Regions from separate parts of the Uliginosibacterium paludis genome, predicted to be linked through region 1. Evidence: riboswitches for the same ligand, from Rfam matches in the RefSeq annotation. Region 1 holds a riboswitch; the other holds the start of a gene.
What was found. A riboswitch is a leader RNA that binds a small molecule or an ion and turns the genes downstream of it on or off. The one in region 1 is predicted to bind S-adenosylhomocysteine.

Region 1 (4,181 bases):
AGCGCATACACGCTGCCCACCACGAGGCCATTTACGATTTGCTGGAGCAGGGTTTCCATGATCCCGTATTCAGTGAAAGTAAACCAAAGTTGTAAAAAAATCAGGCCTGTGCGGCCTGAAACCGGCGGATTGTCCGGGCTCCAAACAATGTGTCAAGAAGCCAGATCAAAAAGGCGGAGCGGAAGCGAACGGGGCGCCATCGGCGCCCCGTCTGCCTGCGCCGTCAGGCGCTTACTTCAGTGCTTCCCAGGCCCCGGCCTTGAACTGGTACATGGTGATGGCGCCGTACTTCGTGTCGCCGTTGGCATCAAATGCCACTTCACCAGTCACGCCCTTGAAGTCCACCTTCTTCAGGAAGGGCAGATACTTCGCGGGATCCGCCGAGTCGGCAGCCTTCATGCCTTCGATGATCGCGGCGGCCGCGTCATACGAATACGGAGCATAGATCTGCACATCGGCGCCGAAGCGCTTCTTGAAGCGGTCCTTGAAGGTCTTGTCGGCGATCTGGTCCAGCGGCAGGCCGGCCTGCGTGCAGAAGGCGGCGTCAGACATCGCGGCGCCGGCCAGCTTGATGAATTCCGGCGTGCAGCCGCCGTCACCGGTCACGAACTTGGCAGTGATGCCCAGCTGCTTGACCTGCTTGAGCATCGGGCCGCCCTGGGCGTCCATGCCGGTATAGACGATCACGTCCGGCTTCTGGGCCTTGATCTTGGTGAGGATGGCGAGGAAGTCGGTTGCCTGGTTGTTGGTGAATTCACGCGAGCTGACCTTGCCGCCGGAAGCCTTGACGGCCTTTTCCACTTCGTCAGCCAGACCCTGGCCGTAGGCGGTGCGGTCATCGATGATCGCCACGGTCTTGCCGAGCTTGGTCGCGGCGTATTTGCCGATCACCGAGCCTTGCTGGGCGTCGTTCGCCATCGTGCGGAACACCGTCGCGAAACCCTGATGCGTCAGCGTGACATTGGTGGCGGACGGCGAAATCATCGGGATGCCAGCCTGGTTGTAGATGCGCGAAGCCGGAATCGTGGTGCCCGAGTTCAGGTGGCCGACCACGCCCTTCACGCCTGCATCGACCAGACGCTGGGCGACGATGTTGCCGGTCTTGGGGTCGGCGGCGTCATCTTCGCCGACGAGTTCGAACTTGATCTTCTTGCCGCCAATGGTCACGCCCTTGGCGTTGTATTCCTCGAGTGCGAGACGCGCGCCATTCTCGTTGTCCTTGCCGAGGTGGGCGATGTTGCCGGTCAGGGGGCCGACGTGGCCGATCTTGACGACTTCCTGTGCCTGGGCCAGACCGCTGGTGATGCCGAATACCGCAAGTGCAATCAAGGTTTGCTTCATTGAACAGCCTCCACAAGAAAATATTGGCCCGACTGAAGCGGAATGCCGGTCGGGCAGGGCACCCCTCAGGGATGTTACACAATGTGATTTTTTGTGACTGAGCGGAAAGCCCTTATCTGACGAGCCACCCAGCATGAGGGATGACGTTGCAAATTCCGGGCCACTTGGTTCGACGGGAATACGAGAATAGGTTTCGTTCAGGCCGGGCGCTAGTCTCGAAAGGACTTGTTGACCGCTTTTCCTGTCGTCATGCGCTTCTCCGCTGTCCTGCTTCTTCTTGTTGTCTGCTTTTCGGGCTGTACGAGCACGCAGGCTCCGCTCGAGCCGGGCAGGACGCGTCTGTCCGAACTGGTGCGTCAGCTGGGCCAGCCCACCATGGTGTGGTCGGAGGGAGACGGCACCCTGCTGGTGGAGTTTGCACGCGCCGACAAGGGCGGCGCCAACTTCATGGCCCGCGTCTCGCCGGATGGCGTGATGCAGAGCCTGCAGGATGTGCTGACCGATGCGCGCGTGGCCACGCTGGTGCCGGGCATGTCGCGCGATCAGGTCCGCCGCCATCTGGGGCAGCCGGTGCAGATCGAGAATGGCAAGGAGGGCGAGATCTGGCACTGGCCGCTGGACTCCCGCCGCCCCGCTCAGTGGCAGATCGATGCCCATTTTGGTGCAATGGGTAATCTGGAGTCGGTGGAGCGCACCCGTATCGTGCTGGGCGCGCGCGATACGGTGCGTCAGGCTGGTCAGAAAATACGCTCCAACCTATAATTGCGCGCTTCCGAGGAGCGCTGCGAGGTCATTCGCGATCCCAGGCTCGGAAGCTCGCGCGCCCCGCCGCGCGCAGCCCGATTCAACGGCGCTCACCGCTTCATGCAGATCTCATGCGGAAAGCCGGTGAGCCACGATCTCTCCCCTTCTGCCCGAGCTGTCCGAAGCGTTGATGAACGCCCCGGAGAATTCCCCATGCAAGCCGATCGCACCCAAGAAATCCAGACCCTGCTCCAGCAACGCATCCTGATCCTGGATGGCGGCATGGGCACCGAGATCCAGCAATACAAGCTCGCCGAGGCTGACTACCGCGGCACGCGCTTCGCCAATCATGGCAAGGATCTCAAGGGCAACAACGACCTGCTGGTGATCACCCGCCCGGACGTGGTCGGCGCGATCCACCGCGAATACCTCGAAGCCGGCGCCGACATCATCGAGACCTGCACCTTCAACGGCACGCGCGTGTCGCAAGCCGAATACGGCCTGCAGGACTACGCCTACGAAATCAACGTGGCCGGCGCGAAGCTCGTGCGTGAGCTGTGCGACGAATACACCGCGAAGAACCCGGCCAAGCCGCGCTACTGCGCCGGCGTGATCGGCCCGACCTCGCGCACCCTCTCCATCTCGCCGGACGTGAACGATCCCGGCTACCGCAACATCAGCTTCGACGAACTGGTGGACGACTACTACGACTCGGCCCGTGCCCTGATGGAAGGCGGCGCCGATCTGCTGCTGATCGAGACGGTGTTCGACACCGCCAACGCCAAGGCCGCGATCTTCGCCGTGCTCAAGCTCTTCGATGATCTGGGGCGCAAGTTGCCGGTGATGATCTCCGGCACCATCACCGATGCCTCGGGCCGCACGCTCTCGGGCCAGACCGCCACGGCCTTCTGGAACTCGCTCAAGCATGTCAAGCCGATCAGCTTCGGTCTCAACTGCGCGCTGGGCGCGAAAGAATTGCGGCAGTACGTGGCCGAGCTCTCGGGGGTGTGCGATACCTATATTTCCGCGCACCCGAATGCCGGCCTGCCGAATCCGCTCGCACCGACCGGCTACGACGAAACGCCCGAGCAGCTGGCCGCAGACATCAAGGATTGGGCCGAGTCCGGCTTCCTGAATATCGTCGGCGGTTGCTGCGGCACGCGCCCCTCGCACATCAAGGCGGTGGCCGACACGGTGGCGAACATGGCGCCGCGCGCGATTCCCGCGCTGGAAGTGCGGCAGGCGCTCTCGGGTCTGGAGCCCTTCTTCATCGGTCGCGACAGCCTCTTCGTGAACGTCGGCGAGCGCAACAACGTGACCGGTTCGCGCGCTTTCGCGAAGATGATCATCGAAGGCCGCTTTGAGGATGCACTGGCCGTCGCCCGCCAGCAGGTTGAAAACGGCGCGCAGGTCATCGACATCAACATGGACGAGGCCATGCTCGATTCAAAGGCCTCGATGGAGCGCTTCCTCAAGCTCATCGCCGCCGAGCCGGATATCGCCCGCGTGCCGGTGATGATCGACTCCTCGAAGTGGGAGGTGATCGAAGCCGGCCTCAAGTGCATTCAGGGCAAGGGCATCGTCAATTCCATCTCGATGAAGGAAGGCGAAGAGATCTTCCTGCATCACGCGAAGCTCTGCATGCGTTATGGCGCGGCAGCGGTGGTGATGGCTTTCGACGAGAAGGGCCAGGCGGACACCTATGCGCGCAAGATCGAGATCTGCAAGCGCGCCTACGACTTGCTGATGACGATCGGCTTCCCGCCCGAAGACATCATTTTCGACGCCAACATCTTCGCGATTGCCACCGGCATCGAAGAGCACAACAACTACGCGGTCGACTTCATCGAAGCGGTGCGCTGGATTCACCAGAATCTACCGCACGCCAAGACCAGCGGCGGCGTGTCGAACGTGAGCTTCTCCTTCCGCGGCAACGACGCGGTGCGCGAAGCGATCCACACCGTCTTCCTCTTCCACGCCATCAAGGCGGGGCTGACGATGGGCATCGTCAACGCCGGCCAGCTCGGCGTGTATGACGATCTGGAGCCCACCCTGCGCGCCAAGGTGGAAGACGTGGTACTCAACCGTCATCCTGA
Region 2 (4,181 bases), on a different contig from region 1:
GCACGATGGGAATCGTCACGCCCGCCTTCCGCGCGGCATCGACAAAACTGAAGTAGGCGTCCGCGTTGTAGAAATACTGGGTAATCGAGGAATTCGCTCCCGCCTGAACCTTGTTGGCAAATGCCCGCACATCGGCGTCATAACTGCGTGCCTGGGGATGCACCTCAGGGTACGAAGCAACCTCGAGGAAAAACTCATCCCCGGTCTCCTGGCGAATGAATCCAACCAGTTCGCTGGCATAGCGAAACTCGCCCGGGTCCGCCATGCCGGAGGGCAGATCGCCTCGCAAGGCCACGATCCGCTTCACCCCCATTGAACGGAACTCGGCGAGGTGATCGCGGATACTCTGCTGAGTAGCGCCGATGCAGGAAAGATGAGGTGCAGCCTCAATGCCAGCCTCACGTATTTCACGTACGACCTGCAGGGTGCGGTCGCGGGTGGAGCCGCCCGCTCCGTAAGTCACGGAAAAAAAATCCGGCCCCAGCACCGCCAATTCACTTCGCACAGCGCGAAGCTTCTCGACCCCTTCCGCCGTGGCCGGCGGAAAGAACTCGAGACTGAAATCGAGCTTTTTGCTCATATCGCTTTCCTCACGCCTGCACGCGAGGGTGCAGGCCATGTTCGTGATGGCCGGCGCTCGACCGGCCCGTCGATCAGTAACGGTAGTGGTCAGCCTTGTAGGGGCCTTCCACCGGCACTCCGATGTAGTCGGCCTGCTGCTGGGTCAGCGTGGTGAGCTGCACGTTCAGGGTCTTGAGCTGCAGACGGGCAACCTTCTCATCCAGATGCTTCGGCAGGGTGTAGACACCAACCGGATACTCTGCCGTCTTGGTGAACAGCTCGATCTGGGCGATGGTCTGGTTGGCGAAGGACGACGACATGACGTAGCTCGGATGGCCGGTCGCACAGCCGAGATTCACCAGACGGCCCTTGGCCAGCAGGATGATCCGCTTGCCATCCGGGAAGATCACGTGGTCGACCTGCGGCTTGATCTCTTCCCACTGGTACTTTTCCAGCGAAGCGACATCGATCTCGTTGTCGAAGTGACCGATGTTGCAGACGATGGCATTGTTCTTCATTTCCACCATGTGCTCGTGTCGGATCACGTGGTAGTTGCCAGTGGTCGTCACGAAAATGTCCGCCTGGCTGGCTGCGTATTCCATCGTCACCACGCGATAGCCTTCCATGGCCGCCTGCAGCGCACAGATCGGGTCGATCTCGGTGACCCACACCTGCGCCGACAGGGCGCGCAGCGCTTGGGCGGAACCCTTGCCCACGTCGCCATAGCCGCAGACCACGGCGATCTTGCCCGCGACCATCACGTCGGTTGCACGCTTGATGCCATCGACCAGCGATTCGCGGCAGCCGTAGAGGTTGTCGAACTTGCTCTTGGTGACCGAGTCATTGACGTTGATCGCCGGGAACTTGAGCTCGCCCCGCGCATGCATCTGATACAGGCGATGCACGCCGGTGGTGGTCTCTTCGGTCACGCCACGGACCTTGTCCAGACGCACCGAATACCAGGTCGGGTCTGTGGCGAGCTTGGCCTTGATCGCGGCGAAGAGAATGGTTTCCTCTTCCGAGCCCGGATTGGCCAGCACGGAGATGTCCTTCTCGGCGCGGGCGCCAAGATGCAGCAGCAGGGTCGCGTCGCCACCGTCGTCGAGGATCATGTTCGAGTAGCCGCCGTCGGCCCACTCGAAGATGCGGTGGGTGTAATCCCAGTACTCGACCAGCGTCTCGCCTTTCTTGGCGAACACGGGAATGCCGGCAGCGGCGATCGCGGCGGCGGCGTGATCCTGGGTCGAGAAAATGTTGCACGAAGCCCAGCGGACTTCGGCGCCGAGCGCAGTCAGCGTCTCGATCAGCACGGCGGTCTGGATCGTCATGTGCAGCGAGCCGGTAATGCGGGCGCCCTTGAGGGCCTGCGATTTCGCGAATTCTTCGCGAATGGCCATCAGGCCGGGCATTTCGCCTTCGGCAATGCGGATCTCCTTGCGGCCCCAGTCGGCCAGCGTGAGATCGGTGATGACGTAATCATTGAATTGAGCCACGGTGTTCTCCTTGAACAGGTGGCCGGGCAGGAGGGGAGCGGACTTGCAGGAAGCTCACCATCATCCCGTGCCGGCACGGTTGATCAGGTGAGCGCAGTTGAAGCAGCCCGGCTTGGCCGGGAATCCGAGCCTGGGATGGCCTGAGCGAATGTCAGGTCCGGTCTCGCAGCGCTCCTCGGAATGGCCGGATTATAGCCGGAACAATCCGCATCGCCAGTGCAAAACCGCATCACACAACGCGGTGCCTGCGCCTGAAAACAGAAAAGGGAGCCTTGCGCTCCCCTTTCCGGACGCCGCGTAGACCTTGAATCAGAGGCCTGCGGAAGCGCGCAGCGCTTCGACCTTGTCGGTCGCTTCCCAGCTGAACTCCGGCTCGGCACGGCCGAAATGGCCGTAAGCCGCCGTCTTCTGATAGATCGGGCGCAGCAGGTCGAGCATCTGCACGATGCCCTTCGGACGAAGGTCAAAATGCTCATTGACCAGCGCGGCGATTTTCTCGTCAGAGATGATGCCGGTGCCTTCGGTGAACACCGTCACGTTCATGGGGTGGGCGACACCGATCGCGTACGCCACCTGCACCTGACACTGACGAGCCAGACCGGCCGCCACGATGTTCTTGGCCACATAACGGGCCGCGTAGGCTGCGGAGCGGTCGACCTTGGACGGATCCTTGCCCGAGAAAGCGCCACCACCGTGCGGCGCAGCGCCACCGTAGGTGTCGACGATGATCTTGCGGCCAGTCAGGCCGCAATCGCCCTGCGGGCCACCGATCACGAAGCGGCCGGTCGGATTCACGAAGTACTTCGGATTCTTCAGCAGCTCGGCTGGAATGACCGCCTTGATGATGTCCTCGATCACCGCTTCGCGGATCGTTTCCTGGGACACGTCCGGCGCATGCTGGGTGGAGATCACCACAGTATCGATCTCGACCGGCTTGCCATCTACGTAGCGGAATGTGACCTGGCTCTTCGCGTCCGGACGCAGCCAGGGCAGGCGGCCATCCTTGCGCAGCTCGCTCTGGCGCTGCATCAAACGGTGCGCATACCAGATCGGCGCGGGCATCAGCTCGGGCGTTTCATCGCAGGCATAGCCGAACATCAGACCCTGGTCGCCGGCGCCCTGATTCAAATGGTCGTCGGAGGCGTGATCCACGCCCTGGGCGATGTCATTGGACTGCTTGTCATAGCAGACCATGACCGCACAGCCCTTGTAGTCGATACCGTACTCGGTGTTGTCGTAGCCGATGCGGCGGATGGTGTCGCGCGCGACCTGGATGTAGTCGACGTGCGCATTGGTGGTGATTTCGCCCGCCAGCACCACCAGACCGGTGTTGCACAGCGTTTCGGCTGCTACACGCGATCGCGGATCCTGTTCGAAGATCGCGTCGAGAATGGCATCGGAAATCTGATCCGCAACCTTGTCGGGATGGCCTTCCGAAACCGACTCGGAAGTAAAAAGGTAGTCCGCCATGAATGGTCTCCGCAAATGAAAAACCCCGGAATAACGTTGGCGCGGCCAACTCCGGGGTTCGAGCGGACGACGCTTTAGCAGTATTTGGCGAACCTCGCGGTCCGCGCCGCCCTGCAAGTTGTCTTTAACTCGGCGGTCAGGGAATTATAGGAATGGCCGCTTATAATGCAAGCGCCCGTTTCGAGCCACGCACCTTGACACTCACTTCTTTGCTCCCGCCGCTGTTCCGCCTGCTGGGCCGCTGCTCGCTGGCCTCCCTGCACCGCTTCGGGGCTTGGGCGGGGCTTGCCACCTACTGGCTTTCTCCGCGCTACCGGCATCGCCTGCAGGAGAACATGGCACGCGGGTTGGGCCGTACGCCCACGCGTGCCGAACTGCATGCCAACGCAGCCGAAACCGGCCGCATGATGCTCGAACTGCCTTTCATCTGGCAGCGGCCGTTCGAAGACATCCAGGCACATATCCTCGAACTCGTCGGCTGGGAGAAAGTGCATCAGATGCTCGCCGAGGGTGATGCAATGATCGCCCTCACGCCCCACATGGGCTGCTTCGAAATCACCTCGCTGCACGCCGGCACCTTCATGCCGATGACCATCCTCTACCGGCCACCCAAGCAGGCCGGTATCGAACCGATCCTGCGTGCCGGACGCACCCGCG

Region 2: linked by a shared signal. The riboswitch ahead of ahcY (adenosylhomocysteinase) and the one ahead of metH (methionine synthase) in region 1 are both predicted to bind S-adenosylhomocysteine.

The regions. Positions count from the first base shown of each region.
Region 1 is NZ_JBDIVF010000013.1:72,433-76,613, forward strand. It holds gene ABDB87_RS18980 (branched-chain amino acid ABC transporter permease) at 1-59, opposite strand, end outside; gene ABDB87_RS18985 (branched-chain amino acid ABC transporter substrate-binding protein) at 232-1,341, opposite strand; gene ABDB87_RS18990 (hypothetical protein) at 1,570-2,103, shown strand; S-adenosyl-L-homocysteine riboswitch at 2,110-2,204, shown strand; gene metH (methionine synthase) at 2,299-4,181, shown strand, end outside.
Region 2 is NZ_JBDIVF010000001.1:854,352-858,532, forward strand. It holds gene metF (methylenetetrahydrofolate reductase [NAD(P)H]) at 1-619, opposite strand, end outside; gene ahcY (adenosylhomocysteinase) at 654-2,054, opposite strand; S-adenosyl-L-homocysteine riboswitch at 2,137-2,237, opposite strand; gene metK (methionine adenosyltransferase) at 2,364-3,524, opposite strand; gene ABDB87_RS04170 (lysophospholipid acyltransferase family protein) at 3,677-4,181, shown strand, end outside.